DNA from 2 places in the Micromonospora sonneratiae genome. Region 1 is predicted to be linked to the other one. Evidence: riboswitches for the same ligand, from Rfam matches in the RefSeq annotation. Region 1 holds a riboswitch; the other holds the start of a gene.
The links. Region 1 has a riboswitch for cyclic di-AMP ahead of ACFQ4H_RS18385 (coiled-coil domain-containing protein). Riboswitches for the same ligand answer to the same signal wherever they lie in the genome.

Region 1 (7,689 bases):
TAGGCTGCGTAGGGGAGAAGCGGAGTCCACCACGGACCCGTTTCAAGCAAGGATCGTCGATGAGGGAGCCAATCTGTGGGTGATATATCCGACTCTGGTCGGTTAATCCTGCTCGGAGCGCCGCTTGGCAACCCTGCCGACGCCTCTCCCCGGCTGCGCGAGGCTCTCGCCACCGCAGACATCGTCGCGGCCGAGGACACCCGGCGACTGGCCCGGTTGGCCAGGGACCTGGACGTCACCATCCCGGGTCGGATCGTCTCCTACTTCGAGGGCAACGAGGAACGCCGTACCCCTGATCTTGCCACCGCGATCCGGGACGGTGCGGTCGTCGCGCTGGTCACCGACGGCGGCATGCCCAGCGTCTCGGACCCCGGCTACCGGCTGGTCCGGGCCACCCTCGACGCGGGTGCGCCGGTCACGGCGGCACCCGGACCCAGCGCCGTCACCACGGCCCTGGCCCTGTCCGGACTGCCCTGTGACCGGTTCTGCTTCGAGGGCTTCCTGCCCCGGTCCGGTGGTGCCCGTCGGACCCGGCTGCGGTCACTGGCCACCGAGGAGCGCACCCTGGTCTTCTTCGAGGCCCCACACCGGGTTACCGGTACCCTCGCCGACCTGGCCGCGACGTTCGGGGCCGACCGCCCGGCGGCGGTGTGCCGGGAGCTGACCAAGACCTACGAGGAGGTGCTGCGCCAACCCCTCGGCGAACTGGCGCAGTGGGCCGCGACGGGCGAACCGCGCGGTGAGATCACCCTGGTCGTGGCCGGTGCGCCGCCGGCCAGCGAACGGCCCCGCCCGGCCGACGACGAGTTGCGGGCCGCCGTGGCCGAGCGGGAATCCGCCGGTACGTCCCGACGGGACGCCATCACCGCCGTCGCCGACGAGTACGGCCTACGCCGCCGGGACGTGTACACCGTGATCCACAGCTGATGGCCACCAGCGCGGCAAGCGGTCCGGCCAGCGCCCACCGGACGGGTCGCAGCGGGTTGCGGCCGGTTCCGACGCCGGCGGATCGTCGACGGTTCAGGCGGCTGCGGCGATGAAACCGACGGTGATGATCAGCGGCCCGGCCAGCCCGACCAGTACCGCGACCAGGCGGGCCCTCGGCTCCGGCAGACGCAGCGCCCCGGTCGACCAGACGATCCCGCCAGCACAGAGCAGGACCAGCATCAGCCCCAGCAGCCAACGCAGGTGCCCGAGGACCGCGCCGCCCTCGGCGTAGGCCATCCGGGCGTCGGCGTCGAGCATGCGCGCCGTGACCCTCGAACCGGCCTGTCGACTGCCCGGACCGACCCCGGCCAGGGCTACGTCCACGACGGTGAACGCCGCGTTCGCGGCAACGAAGGTGCCCCGGCAGCGAAGCTTGACCCCGTTGCCGGTGCAGCCGGTCACGACGACGGTGCCGTACTCGCCCCGGCCGACCGCCAGCCAGAGCGGCTCGGCGCTCACCCAGGCGAAGAAACTGGTCAGGAGGGTCAGCGACAGCAGACCGGCCAGTCCGGTGACCGCGTGCCGGGGTGGTCTGGGGGGCCGGGGCGACCTGTCCGTACGCCGGCCGGGTTCGCGCCGGAACCGGAGCCAGCCGAATCGCGCCTTCGGGTCCTTCCGTACCGGTGTTCCGTCCCAGTGGACCTCTTCGATCGGTAGCCAGAAGGCCGGCTCGTCGGCGGGTGTCTGTTCCGGCGTCGCCGCCCGTAACAGGCGGCGTTCACCCTGTCCCCGAAGGCCCTCGTCATGGCCGGGGCCGGTGCCCCGGATCGGGACCGGCGACTCCGGCGGAACCCGTACCGGGACCCGCTGAGGGACCGCGCCGAGCGGCGCGCCGGTGGTGGGCTCGATGAGGGAGACCAGGTCATCGGATTGCCCGGCGCCCGGTTGGTGGTCTGTCGGTGGCCCAGTCACATCGCCCATTTGACAACGAGTGACTGTTCCGATGCGGTAGAACGCGGTGCGTGTCGGTGGTAAATCGGGCAAAGAGTGCGGAGGTGGCGGGCCGGGTCGGATGCGGCGGCAGGGCTGCGGCCGGTGGCGCTATCCGTTCGCGGTCGCCAGCCGTCGGTCATTAGGCTTGACGACCATGAGTCACGTTCTTGCTGCGGTCGCCTGGCCGTACGCCAACGGCCCGCGCCACATCGGCCACGTCTCCGGCTTCGGAGTTCCCTCCGACGTGTTCAGCCGGTACATGCGGATGGCGGGACATGACGTGCTCATGGTCTCCGGCACCGACGAGCACGGCACCCCGATCCAGGTGCAGGCCGACAACGAGGGGGTCAGCCCGCGTGAGCTGGCGGACCGCTACAACCGGATCATCGTCGAGGACCTGCACGGCCTGGGCCTGTCGTACGACCTGTTCACCCGTACCACCACCGGCAACCACTACGCCGTGGTACAGGAGATCTTCGAGACGATGTACCGCAACGGCTACATCGTGCCCAGGGTCACCATGGGCGCCATCTCGCCGTCGACCGGCCGTACGCTGCCCGACCGCTACATCGAGGGCACCTGCCCGATCTGCGGGTACGACAGTGCCCGGGGCGACCAGTGCGACAACTGCGGTAACCAGTTGGACCCGATCGACCTGGTCAATCCCCGTTCCAAGATCAACGGTGAGACGCCCAAGTTCGTCGAGACCGAACACTTCTTCCTCGACCTGCCCGCGTTCGCCGAGGCGTTGGCGAAGTGGCTGGACACCCGGGAGGGCTGGCGGCCCAACGTACTGCGCTTCTCCCGGAACCTGCTCGACGACCTGCAACCCCGGGCCATCACCCGCGACCTGGAATGGGGTGTGCCGATCCCGCTGGAGGGCTGGCGCGACCGGTCCGACAAGCGGATCTACGTCTGGTTCGACGCGGTCATCGGCTACCTGTCCGCCTCCATCGAGTGGGCCCGCCGCTCCGGCGACCCGGAGGCGTGGCGGAAGTGGTGGTCGGCCGACGGCGAGGGGAAGGACGCGCTCGGCTACTACTTTATGGGCAAGGACAACATCGTCTTCCACTCGGTGATCTGGCCGGCGCTGCTGCTCGGCTACTCCGGCGCCGGTGACCGAGACGGCCAGCCGGGCAACCTCGGCCCGCTCAACCTGCCCACCGAGGTGGTGTCGAGTGAGTTCCTGACCATGGAGGGGCGGAAGTTCTCCTCCTCCCGCCGGGTGGTCATCTACGTCCGCGACTTCCTGGAGCGCTACGACGCCGACGCGCTGCGCTACTTCATCGCGGTCGCCGGGCCGGAGAGCAACGACACCGACTTCACCTGGGCGGAGTTCCTGCGCCGCAACAACGACGAGTTGGTTGCCGGCTGGGGCAACCTGGTCAACCGGTCGATCTCGATGGCGGCGAAGAACTTCGGCGGCATCCCGCCGATCGACGCCGCCGGGCTGACCGAGGCGGACGAGGCGCTGCTGGCCGTCGCCCGGGCCGGGTTCGCAACCGTCGGCGACCTGATCGGCAAGCACCGGCAGAAGCAGGCGATCGGCGAGGCGATGCGGGTGGTGGCCGAGGCGAACAGGTACCTCTCCGACCAGGCACCGTGGAAGCTCAAGGGCGACGAGGAGAAGCCCCGGATGGGCACCATCCTGCACGTCGCGTTGCAGGTGGTCAGCGACGCCAACACGCTGCTCACCCCGTTCCTGCCACACTCGGCACAGAAGATCCACGAACTGCTCGGTGGCACCGGCGTACACGCCCCGATGCCGTCGATCGTGGAGGTCGAGGACCTGGACGGCGGCCCGTCGTACCCGGTGCTGACCGGTGACTACTCCGTCGGCGCGCGATGGGAGTCGGTCCCGATCGAGGCGGGCCGGCCGTTGGCGGCCCCGAAGCCGGTCTTCCGCAAGCTCGACCCGTCGATCGTGGACGAGGAGTTGGCCCGGCTCAGCGGCTGACCCACGGCGCACGGAGACGTGCTGCCAGTTGCAACGAAAGGGCGCATCTCCCCGGTGGACATCCGGGGAGATGCGCCGTCGTTTCGCCGCCGTCGAGGGCTGGCGGACTCAGAGCAGAGACATGTGTACGTGGTCCGTATGGTTACTCGGCCCGCTGTACGACTTCCAGCCGGTCGCCGGGAACCAGATCTGCCGATTCCAGATCACGTAGTAGATGCCGAGCCGGTCGGAGTTACGGACCAGGAACGCGGCAAGGTTGCTGCCGTACGTCAGCTCGTCCTTGGTGTTCCAGGGTGAGAAGCCCGACTTCTGCAGCGACCAGTCACAGGCACGGCCCTTGGGGTGCTCGTACGGCCCACCTGGACGGTAACAACCGACGAACCGGTTGAAGCCGGCCCGCTTCGTCTCCTTGTAGGCGTGCAGGGTGCGCGGGGTGACACAGCCGCTGGTGGTCGGGTCCTCCTGACTGCACGACTCGTTCGGCCACTCGCCATTGGCCGTACGCGGTGCGGCCTTCGCCACCGGTGAGGTGGCGCTGACGTAGCCGCCGCCGGTCACGCTCATGCCACCGACCAGCGCGAGTGCCTTCTCGGCGTCCTTCTTCTGCTTCGCCATGATGGCGACCTGCTTGCTCTGCTCCACGATCTCGGCGTCGAGCGCGGCCTTGGCCCGGGCGGCCACGTCCCGTGCCGCGTTGAGTTGGGAGAGCTTCCGGTTGTTCAGTCGGCTTATCTCGTCGAGGCGGGTCGCCCGGTCGACGAACGAGTCCGGCGAGGTGCTGTTCAGCAGTACGGCCAGCGTGCCGACCTTGCCCTGCCGGTAGGCCTCGGCTGCGATCTGTGCGACCTGCGGGGTCAGCAGGTCGAGTTGCTCCTGGGCCTTCTGCAGTTCGGAAGCGAGGGTCTTCTCCCGTTTCTTCGACTGGTCCAGCCTGGCCTTTGCCTGCATGTAGCCCCGGCCGGTGGTTTCAAGGACGTCGCGTAGCAGTGGCGTCTCGGTCTCGTTCGGCGCTTGTTCGTCGGGTTCCGCCCAGGCCGGGCTGGCGGGCGCCGTCAGGGCCAGGGAGGCCAGTAGAGCCAAGGCAAATGTCAGCCAACCGCGCAGGGGTGCGGTCAAGATACCTTCCTTCCGTTGGCCGCCGATCGGGTTAGCTGACGGGTTCGGGGCGGAAGTGGCCCCTACCGCTGCTGCGGATTCACCCCATGGACGCGGGTCCCCGATTCGCCCCGTACGGCGATTAGGCGGCAGCCTCGCCGGCACCCCGAATCCGTGCCTTCTGGCGATGACCGCCCGCGAGCCTACCTGACCGCCGCGCTGGCAATCTATTTAACCGATGCCGGAAAACGCATTGTGCGGAAGCCCATTCCACTACCGTCTCGCTCTGTGTCGGCTTGTTGACGCATCGGCGTCCCGCAATGCTGCCTGTTGTGCGGAGCGGATTCGCAATGTTGACAATCCGTATTCGCCGGGAGGTAATCGACACGCAGCGTAGGCATTGTCGTGGCGGCACCCGGAGCGGGGTCTGCGGGAAATTCGCCGTCGGTCTGGTCAGAACCGGGTCCCCATCCGGTCGGAACCGGCCCGGGTCCGCCGGGAACTGCACCGGGTCCGGTGGGCGGTGCAGTTGGATATGTGATGCTGACGGTGATGAGCGATCAAGCCGAGTCTCGCCGCCAACGTGCAGCGCGCCGGGCGGGGGAGTTTCCATCCGCGCCCGAGCCGCTGCCCCGCCCGGTGATAGACAGTCACACCCATCTGGACATCACCGTTGCCGAGGCGGGGGTGGCCGGGCCGCCCGTCGGACCCGGCGATCCGGTCGAGGCGATGATCGAGGTGGCCGCCGGGGTCGGCGTCGACCGGCTGGTCCAGGTCGGCGTCGATGTGGCGTCGTCCCGGTGGGGGGTCGAGGTGGCCCGGCAGTACGCGGCCGTGGTCGCCACCGTCGCGCTGCACCCGAACGAGGCACCCAGGCTCGACGACCTCGACGAGGCACTGCGACAGATCGAGTCGCTGGCCGCCGAGGACCGGGTCCGGGGCATCGGCGAGACCGGGATGGACTTCTTCCGTACCGGGGAGGAGGGGCGCGCAGCGCAGGAGACCAGTTTCCGCGCGCACATCGCCATCGCCAAGCGGTACGGCAAACCACTGGTGATCCACGACCGGGACGCGCACGCCGACGTACTGCGGGTACTCGACGAGGAGGGGGCCCCGCAGACCGTCGTGATGCACTGCTTCTCCGGCGACGCCGAATTCGCCGCCGAATGCGTACGCCGCGGTTACGTACTCAGCTTTGCCGGCACGGTGACCTTCGCCAGCGCCACTGCGCTACGGGAGGCGGCCAGGGTGACCCCACCGGACCAGCTACTGGTGGAGACCGACGCGCCCTATCTCACCCCGACGCCACATCGGGGGCGGCCCAATGCCTCGTACCTGATTCCGCTGACCGTACGGTCGCTGGCCGAGACGACCGGTGCGGACGTGGCCGAGCTGTGTACGGCTATCTCGGCCACTGGCGAGCGGGTCTTCGGTCCATGGTGACGCCACAAGGGTCGGGAAGGGACCCTTCACCCGCGGAGAACGACGACCGGAAGGGGTCCCTCCTTCCTCCGCTGCTGGGTCCGGCCGAGATCCGGGAGTTGGCGGCCCGGCTGGGCGTGACCCCGACGAAGAAGTTCGGTCAGAACTTCGTGCACGACCCGAACACGGTGCGCCGGATAGCCAACGCGGCCGGGCTTGCCCCGGACGACGTCGCGCTGGAGGTGGGCCCGGGACTCGGCTCGCTCACCCTGGCGTTGCTGCCGATCGCCGCGCACGTACACGTGGTGGAGATCGACCCGGTGCTGGCCGGTGCGCTGCCGGCGACCGCCGCCGCGCACGCCGGACCCGGTGCCGTCGACCGACTGACCGTCCATCAGGCCGACGCGTTGCGGGTCGGCGCCGCTGATCTGGCCGACCCCGCGCCGACGGCGCTGGTGGCGAACCTGCCCTACAACGTCGCCGTACCGGTGGTGTTGCACCTGCTGGCCGAGCTGCCCAGTCTGCGGCACGGTCTGGTGATGGTGCAGAAGGAGGTCGCGGACCGGTTGACCGCCGGACCCGGCTCCAAGATCTACGGCATTCCGTCGGTCAAGCTCGCCTGGTACGCCACCGCCCGCAGCGCCGGCCGGGTGCCGCCGAACGTCTTCTGGCCGGTACCCAACGTCGACTCCGGTCTGGTCGCCTTCACCCGGCGCGAGCCGCCCCGGACGGACGTACCGCGTTCGCGGGTCTTCGCCGTGGTCGATGCCGCGTTCGCACAGCGGCGCAAGACCCTGCGCGCCGCGCTGGCCGGCTGGGCCGGGGGCGCGGATCGGGCCGCTACGGCGCTCGTCGCGGCCGGTGTCGATCCCGGTGCCCGTGGTGAGTCGCTCACCGTCGAGCAGTTCGCCGCTATCGCCGCGTCGGCTCCATCGGGTACGCGGGCCGCCGAGTAGTCTGACGCCGTGCCCATGACGAGGTGTACGCCGTGACGGCGCAGCCGGTGGCCCCCGCCGTTCACGAGTCGGTGGACGGGCGCCACGAACCGGCCGAGGAACTGATTCCGGGGTCTCCGGTCGGCTTCCGGCCTCGGGCCCGGGGCACTGCCTCGTGACCGAGGCATGGCGGCCGGACGACGATGACGACCACCAGCGACGGGGAGCGGCCGGCCCGGTCAAGGTCCGCGTACCCGCCAAGATCAATCTGCACCTCGGTGTCGGCCCGGTACGCCCCGACGGCTACCACGAGCTGAGCACCGTCTACCATGCGATCTCCATCTACGACGAGTTGACCGC
Region 2 (7,689 bases), on a different contig from region 1:
GCGCCGCGCCGGGCCGTGACCCGATTCACAACTACATGGACTACACCTACGACTCCTGCATGTACCAGTTCACCCCCGGCCAGGTGCAGCGCATGGTCAAGGCGTGGCGGGCGTTCCGCGCACGCTAGTACTGCACCCGGGGAGATCCGTGGCGGAGCGGTCTGGTCGGTGGCCTCGCGGCCACCCTCCTGATGTCCGTGGACATCAGGAGGGTGACCGCTGACTATCGAAAATCGTGGACCCGGGATACGGCCGTGGCTACCGCCTACAGAGTGGACGCCCAGTGACGGTCTGAGCTGTTCGGCGAGTTGGGAAACACGGTCGAGCCGGACGGCGCGCATGCCTGAGTGGTGGACTGAGGCGTACGGCTGGGACCTGCTCAGGAAGGTGCGGCAGGCCCATCCCCGAAAAGCCCTGGGGCGCGCCCGAACGCCGGCAGTGGGTCAGGAGGCTGTAGCGGGCTTGCTGGTGGAGTCGGCCGAAACGACGCCGTGAGTGGGGCGGCGGGTCAGGATCTGGGGGCCGGAAGCCGTGATGGCGACCGTGTGTTCGGAGTGGGCGGTGCGGGAGCCGTCGGCGGAGCGGATCGTCCAGCCGTCGTTGTCGAACTTGATTTTGTCGGTGGAGCGGCAGAACCAGGGCTCGATGGCGATGGTGAGGCCGGGCTGGAGTTTCAGGCCCCGGCGGGCCCGGCCGTTGTTGGGGATGTGCGGGGCTTCGTGCATGGTGCGGCCGATGCCGTGGCCGCCGAACTCGGCGTTGACGCCGTAGCCGTAGGAGCGGGCGACCTCACCGATCGCGGCGGAGATGTCGCCGAGGCGGCCGCCGGGCTGGGCGGCGGTGATGCCGGCCTCCAGCGCAACCTCGGTGGCCTCGATCAGCTTCAGATCGGCCGGGTCGGGGGTACCGACGATGACGGAGAGCGCGGAGTCGGTGACCCAACCGTCGATGCCGACCGCCATGTCGATGCTGAGCAGGTCACCGTCGCGTAGAACATAGTCGTGTGGCAGGCCGTGCAGCACCGCGTCGTTGACCGACAGGCACAGCACGTTGCGGAACGGGCCGCGGCCGAACGAAGGGGCGTAGTCCCAGTAGCAGGATTCGGCGCCGCGTTCCTTGATCCGGCGGCGGGCGTGGTGTTCGAGGTCCATCAGGTTGACGCCGACTGCGGCGACGCTGCTCAGCTCGGCCAGCAGCTCGCCGACGAACTGGCCGGTCACCTCCATCCGGCCGATCTCCTCGGCGGACTTGAGCTCGATCACGACAGCCTCCCCCTCCATGTGCGGTATTTTTATACCACGCTCGGGTATTTTTATACCACGCCAGGTCGGAACCTCAGGAGGGGTATCCTGCTGACATGGTTCGCCAACCACTCACCGCCGAACAGATCGCAGCGGGCCAGCGCCTCGGAGTCGCCCTCCGGTCCGCGCGGGCCGGCCGCAGCCTCGTCGAGGTGGCCCTGGCAGCCGGCATCTCCCCCGAGACACTGCGCAAGATCGAGGCGGGCCGCCTTCCCGCACCGGCGTTCGGCACTGTGGTCTGCCTCAGCCAGGCCCTCGACGTCCCCCTCGGCAGCCTGGCCGACGCATGGCTGGCCGACATGCCCATCCGCCAGGCGTCCTAGGGAAATTAGCCGCCCCGACACTCAGGTAGAGATCCGTTTCAGGGTTCCGTGAGGGCCGGCCGGCTGTGATGGCCGACCCTCACGGCGGCTTGCTGCCCGCATCGGAAGAGGGACCGGGCCATGACGTAGGCGGTCCGCCCGCCCCTGACGGTGATGTCTGCCCAACCAGGACCGGCCCACGGCACTTTGCCTGCCAACCGTTCACGTTTCCGAAACAAATCCATGTCTTCAAGTTTATCGATGAAGATGTTACGGTCCTCCCCACGTTCAAGAGCCCGGCGTGACATACCCCCGGTCACGCCGCTGGGAGGAAGAGGTAGACCTATGGGGCTGCGTTCCAACCCGCTGACCTGGCGCAAAGCCGGAGTCGCATCCACCTCTCTCGCCCTGCTGATCAGCGCGACGGCGGCAACCATCGCCCCGACCGCCGCAATGGCCAGCAGCAGCCCACAAGTCGAGTGCGCAGAGCCGGTCGACGTCCACGACTCGACCGCCAAGGCCAAGCCAGGCGCGCCCGGCAAGCACGACCCCAACCACCTGACCGCCGCTCAGATCAGCGAGCGCGAGGCGGACTTCGCCGCCGCGATGCGTACCCGGGCCAGCAAGGCTGCCATGGGTCCGACCATCCAGGCCACGGTCACCATCCCGGTGGTCGTGCACGTGATCCAGGAGAACAGCACCCGGGCCGGTGGCAACATCCCCGACTCGATGATCAATTCGCAGATCAGCGTGCTCAACCAGGCGTACGCCGGGTCGACCGGCGGTGCGGCCACTGCCTTCGCCTTCCAGTTGCAGAGCATCAACCGCGTCACCAACCCGGCCTGGTACCCGATCGTCGACGGCTCCTCCGCGGAACGTCAGATGAAGAGCCAGCTGCGGCGGGGCGGCAAGGAGACCCTGAACATCTACCTCGGCGAGCTCAGCGACGGCCTGCTGGGCTGGGCGACCTTCCCGAAGAACAACCTGGACAGCTACGACGGCGTCGTGGTGCTGAACGAGTCGCTGCCGGGTGGCACCGCGACCAACTACAACCAGGGTGACACCGGCACCCACGAGGTCGGCCACTGGCTGAACCTGTACCACACCTTCCAGGGCGGCTGCTCCGGCTCCGGTGACCAGGTTTCCGACACGCCGGCCGAGGCGTCCCCGGCGTACCAGTGCCCGACCGGGCGGAACACCTGCTCCTCCCCGGGGCTGGACCCGATCAACAACTTCATGGACTACACGTACGACTCCTGCATGTACCAGTTCACCGCCGGGCAGGCGACCCGGATGCTGAACGCCTGGAACAGCTACCGCGCCCCGTAACCGAAATCAGCAAGCACGGCAGAACGGTGCCGGTCCGGTTCAGCGGACCGGCACCGGTTCGTGTTCCACAGCGGCGTGCCGCCAGGAACCACGAATGCGTCGGGTCAGCGTGCCGGCGGAACTCGGGCGACTGGCGGCACCGGCCGGGTCGAGCCACACCTGCACGGCGGGACGCTCGGCGTGACCATGCCGGGACAGCATCGCCACGTCGACGGTGAACTCGAACAGGCGCCAGTCCACATGCGACCCGGCCCGTAGTGTGTCAGCCAGCCGAGCCACCTTGGCCTGGTCGGTCACCGGCCGGGCGCGCCCGGCGACGTACGCCTCGTCGTCGCTCTCCTCGGGCGGGAACGAGTGCAACGCGTAACGTCCGTCGCGTTCGAGGTCACGCCGTTTCGGCGAGTCGATGATGAAACAGTAGAGCCCGTCGTCGGTGATCACCGGGGAGACCGGGTGCACCCTAGGGCCACCGTCGGCTCGCACGGTTGCCAGATAGCCGAAGCCTGGCCCGTACTGCTGCATGAGAGCTCGGATCGCCTCGGCGAGTCGGGGATCGTCGGCGGCGAATTCGGACCAGGAAGCCATGCGACGATTCTATCGAACACATGTTCGAGATCGGTAGTGCGACACAGGTCGTCAGCTGGGGAGTCGCTAAGGTGACACGATGCTGCTCTCCGACCGTGACCTCGTCACCGAGATCAAGGCGGGCGCCCTGGCGCTGGATCCGTTCGAGCCGGCGCTGATTCAGCCGTCCAGCATCGACGTACGCCTCGATCGGCTGTTCCGGGTGTTCAACAACCATCTCTACACGCACATCGACCCGTCCCGGCAACAGGACGACCTGACCTCGGTGGTCGACGTCCCGGACGGCGAGCCGTTCGTGTTGCACCCCGGCGAGTTCGTACTGGCCTCCACGCTGGAGGTGATCTCCCTCGGTGACCAGCTTGCCGGCCGCCTGGAAGGCAAGTCGAGCCTCGGCCGGCTGGGCCTGCTCACCCACTCGACCGCAGGGTTCATCGACCCCGGCTTCTCCGGCCACGTCACGCTGGAGCTGTCCAACGTCGCCAACCTGCCGATCACCCTCTGGCCGGGGATGAAGATCGGCCAGTTGTGCATCTTCCGACTCTCGTCGCCGGCGGAGCACCCGTACGGCTCGGAGGTGTACGGATCGCGCTACCAGGGGCAACGCGGACCGACGCCGAGCCGGTCCTGGCGCAACTGGCGTACCTGGCCGACCCGCTGAGGGTCCTGCCGCCTGCGGCCCGGTAGGGCGACCCTACCTGCCAGACCGACAGCCCACCCGCGAAGGCGACACCCACCCGCCAACGGATCAGGCCCCTTCCGGCCGCGACGAGCGACGGAAGGGGCCTGATCCACGATCGGAGCGGGCTGGCCCGGATCAGCCGGGCCGGCCGTAGCTGTGGATGTTGCCGACGTCGACCTTGCGCATCCTGACCCAGTCGCCGGTCTGCGGGGCGTGCACTATCCAGCCGTCGCCGACGTAGATGCCGACGTGCGCCAGGTTGTTGTAGAAGACCAGGTCACCGGCTTTGAGGTTGGCTCGGCTGACGCTGGGGATCGTCGCCCGCTGCCGGGCTGCGTTGTGCGGCAGGGAGACGCCGGCCTGTTCCCAGGCCCGCATCGTCAGGCCGGAGCAGTCGAACGTGTTCGGGCCGTCGGATCCCCACTGGTACTTCTTGCCGATCTGGGCGCAGGCGAACTTGACGACCTTACCGACGGCACCGCCCGGGTAGACCAACGGGCACGGTGCCGGTCGGAGGGCACCGCCGGCGCCGTTTCCGTACGCGATCAGCCGCAGCTTCTGCAGCCGGGTGACCTCGGCGTCGATCTCCTTCTTCTTCGCAGCCAACTCGGCCTCGGTGCGGGTGAGCTGTGCCACCAGCACATCCAGCGGACCCTTCTGCGCCGCGTAGCTGTTCCTGAGGTCGACCACCGCCTGGATGTCCCGCTGCTGTCCCCGGGCGATCTGGTCGAGCAGGCCGAGCTGGTCCATCAGGGTGGTCGGCGTACCACTGGTCAGGATCGCGTTGAGCGCGGAGACCTCGTTGCCCTTGTACGCCTGTACGGCGATCTGCCCGACCTTGCCCAGTGCGGCTTCGATCTGGACTTCCAGCGGCTGGATCTTCCTGCCCAGCGCATCGGCCTGCTTCTTCTTCGCAGCCAGGTCCTGCCGGGTGGCGTTGTGCTTCTCGATGATCGGTTCGAGCTTCTCCCACGCCTCGTCGATCTGCCGTTCGATCTCGGTCACCGACGGCTCGGCGATCGCCGGCGTCGAGCCGACGAGCACCACGGCGACGCCGACGATCGCGGCCAGGGCGGCAGTGAGGGGGGACCAGCGGTTACGCGGCTTCGCCGCCGTTGCGTCGGCGTGCGCCGACGATGCGGGCCGTAGCCGGGAGGCTTGAGGTGCCACCGGGCGTCCGTACTCCTTCTTCCTTACCGCCTACCGGGTTAGCTGACGGGTTCGGGCGGGAAGAGATGCGCCCTACCGCGTGATCGCGGATTCACCCCGGTGTTGCCCTGGGTCCCCGGCTCATTCATGCGCAGACAACGATTCGGCGGTATCGAGCCGGTGCCGCCCCGGTTAGGCGAACTGCCGCCGTCTCGACGATCCTCAACACTAGGGAGCTTCGCACATCGGCCGCAACCCCGCGACCACATCTACTTCGCTACGTGCACTCCCTGGTCACGGACTGTTCGCTATCTGAAAGTTTCTTGCAACTCACCCATAGATTGCGGCACCTATTGACGGATGCACCTGTGTGGGGTGAGGGTGACGGCCAGAACGATCCACCGAATGGAGGTTCGATGCACCGTCCGAAAGTGCCGGTAGGCCGGCGAATACTGCTCAGCACCGTCGTGGTGGGGGCCGCAACGGTGGTGGTGCCGGCTGGTCCCGCTGCCGCGACCCCGACCGCAAGCCCCCGCCAACAGGAGTACGCGGCAGCCGCCGCCGAGTACGGCGTACCCGAGAGCGTCCTGCTCGGCGTCTCCTACCTGCAGTCCCGTTGGGACACCAACGCCGGTACCCCGAGCACCGGCGGCGGGTACGGCCCGATGCACCTCACCGACGCCCGGTACGTGACCGGCCTGCCCGCGAACGGCCATCACCACTCCGAGGACGAGGACCCCCGGGGTGACGACTCCCGGCCCAGGCTGACCGCACAGCACCCCAGCGTCGGCGCGCCCAGCAGCACGGCACTACAGACGTTGGACGCCGCCGCCACGCTCACCGGCACCGGCGAGGAGTCGCTGCGGTCCGACGCCGAGGCGAACATCCGGGGCGGCGCAGCGCTGCTGTCGTCGTACCAGAAGGCCCTGGCCGGACCGACGGGAAGCACCAGCGACCCTGCGGCCTGGTACGGCGCGGTGGCCCGGTACTCCGGTGCGGACACCACCGAAGCCGCCGCGGTCTTCGCCGACGAGGTGTACGACACCATCCGTACGGGGACAAGTCGGGTCACCGACGACGGGCACCGGGTCAGCCTCGCCGCGCACCCCGGGCTCGCCCCGGCCCGGTCCTGGCTGGACCGGCTCGGCCTGCGCAAGCCCGAGCGCCCGGACGGGCTCGAATGCCCGACCACGATCTCCTGTGAGTGGCTCCCGGCCCCCTACCAACTGCTCGGCGACGGCTCCGACCCGGGCAACTACGGCAACCACGACCTGGGCGACCGACCCGCCCAGCAGAAGATCGAGTACATCGTCATCCACGACGCCGAGGGCTACTTCGACAGCACCACCCGGCTGGCGCAGGACCCCGAATGGGTGAGCTGGCACTACACGATGCGCTCGCGCGACGGCCACACCGCCCAGCACCTCAAGGCCAAGAACGTCGGCTGGCACGCCGGCAACTGGTACGTCAACGCCAAGGCGATCGGCATCGAACACGAGGGCTTCGCCGCCCAGGGCACCTGGTACACCGAGGCGATGTACCGCAGCTCGGCGAAGCTGGTTCGCTACCTCGCCCAGAAGTTCGACATTCCGCTGGACCGGCAGCACATCATCGGGCACGACAACGTCCCCGGCACCGTCGCCGGCACCGTCCGGGGCATGCACTGGGACCCGGGTCCGTACTGGAACTGGTCGCACTACCTCGACCTGCTGAAGGCCCCCATCCGGGGCACCGGCACCCCGCACACCGGGCTGGTCACCCTGGACCCGGACTTCGCCACCAACCGGCCGAACTTCTACGGCTGCGCCAAGTCGCCGCCGGCCCCGCCGACCGAGCCGTGCCCGTCGCGTGGCTCCTCGTCGGTGATCCTGCGCAGCGCACCCAGCCCGGACGCACCGCTGGTCAACGACATCGCGCTACGGCCCGACGGCACCCCGAACACCATGCAGATCTCCGACCACGGCGCCCGGGGCTCGGCCGGTCAGACGTACGCCATCGCCGACCGGCAGGGTGACTGGACGGCGATCTGGTACCTCGGTCAGAAGGCGTGGTTCCACAACCCGGCGTCGGCTCCCACCGCCAAGTGGTCGGTCGGTTTCGTGGTGACGCCGAAGCCCGGCAGGGCGACCATCCCGGTCTACGGGCGGGCGTACCCGGAGCAGGCCGCCTACCCGGCCGGTGTGCCGTACCAGCCGATCTCTCCGTTGCAGTACACGCTCTCCGCCGGTCAGCGGTACGCCGTCGGTGACGTGCTGCCCGGCGAGTACTACCGGGCGACGACGTTCGCCGGTACGTCCCCCGGCGACTTCACGGTGGTACGGGGCGACAACCGGTACGTCCAGAT

Region 2: another riboswitch for cyclic di-AMP. It lies ahead of ACFQ4H_RS08980 (C40 family peptidase); the one in region 1 lies ahead of ACFQ4H_RS18385 (coiled-coil domain-containing protein).

The regions. Positions count from the first base shown of each region.
Region 1 covers NZ_JBHTMP010000027.1:27,115-34,803, forward strand. The annotation lists gene rsmI (16S rRNA (cytidine(1402)-2'-O)-methyltransferase) at 85-927, shown strand; gene ACFQ4H_RS18375 (hypothetical protein) at 1,021-1,908, opposite strand; gene metG (methionine--tRNA ligase) at 2,075-3,877, shown strand; gene ACFQ4H_RS18385 (coiled-coil domain-containing protein) at 3,986-4,993, opposite strand; cyclic di-AMP (ydaO/yuaA leader) riboswitch at 4,998-5,131, opposite strand; gene ACFQ4H_RS18390 (TatD family hydrolase) at 5,513-6,415, shown strand; gene rsmA (16S rRNA (adenine(1518)-N(6)/adenine(1519)-N(6))-dimethyltransferase RsmA) at 6,409-7,350, shown strand; gene ACFQ4H_RS18400 (4-(cytidine 5'-diphospho)-2-C-methyl-D-erythritol kinase) at 7,505-7,689, shown strand, end outside.
Region 2 covers NZ_JBHTMP010000010.1:82,556-90,244, reverse strand. The annotation lists gene ACFQ4H_RS09010 (zinc metalloprotease) at 1-128, shown strand, start outside; gene map (type I methionyl aminopeptidase) at 444-1,262, opposite strand; gene ACFQ4H_RS09000 (helix-turn-helix domain-containing protein) at 1,358-1,624, shown strand; gene ACFQ4H_RS08995 (zinc metalloprotease) at 1,949-2,932, shown strand; gene ACFQ4H_RS08990 (pyridoxamine 5'-phosphate oxidase family protein) at 2,972-3,517, opposite strand; gene dcd (dCTP deaminase) at 3,597-4,175, shown strand; gene ACFQ4H_RS08980 (C40 family peptidase) at 4,332-5,366, opposite strand; cyclic di-AMP (ydaO/yuaA leader) riboswitch at 5,380-5,524, opposite strand; gene ACFQ4H_RS08975 (N-acetylmuramoyl-L-alanine amidase) at 5,762-7,689, shown strand, end outside.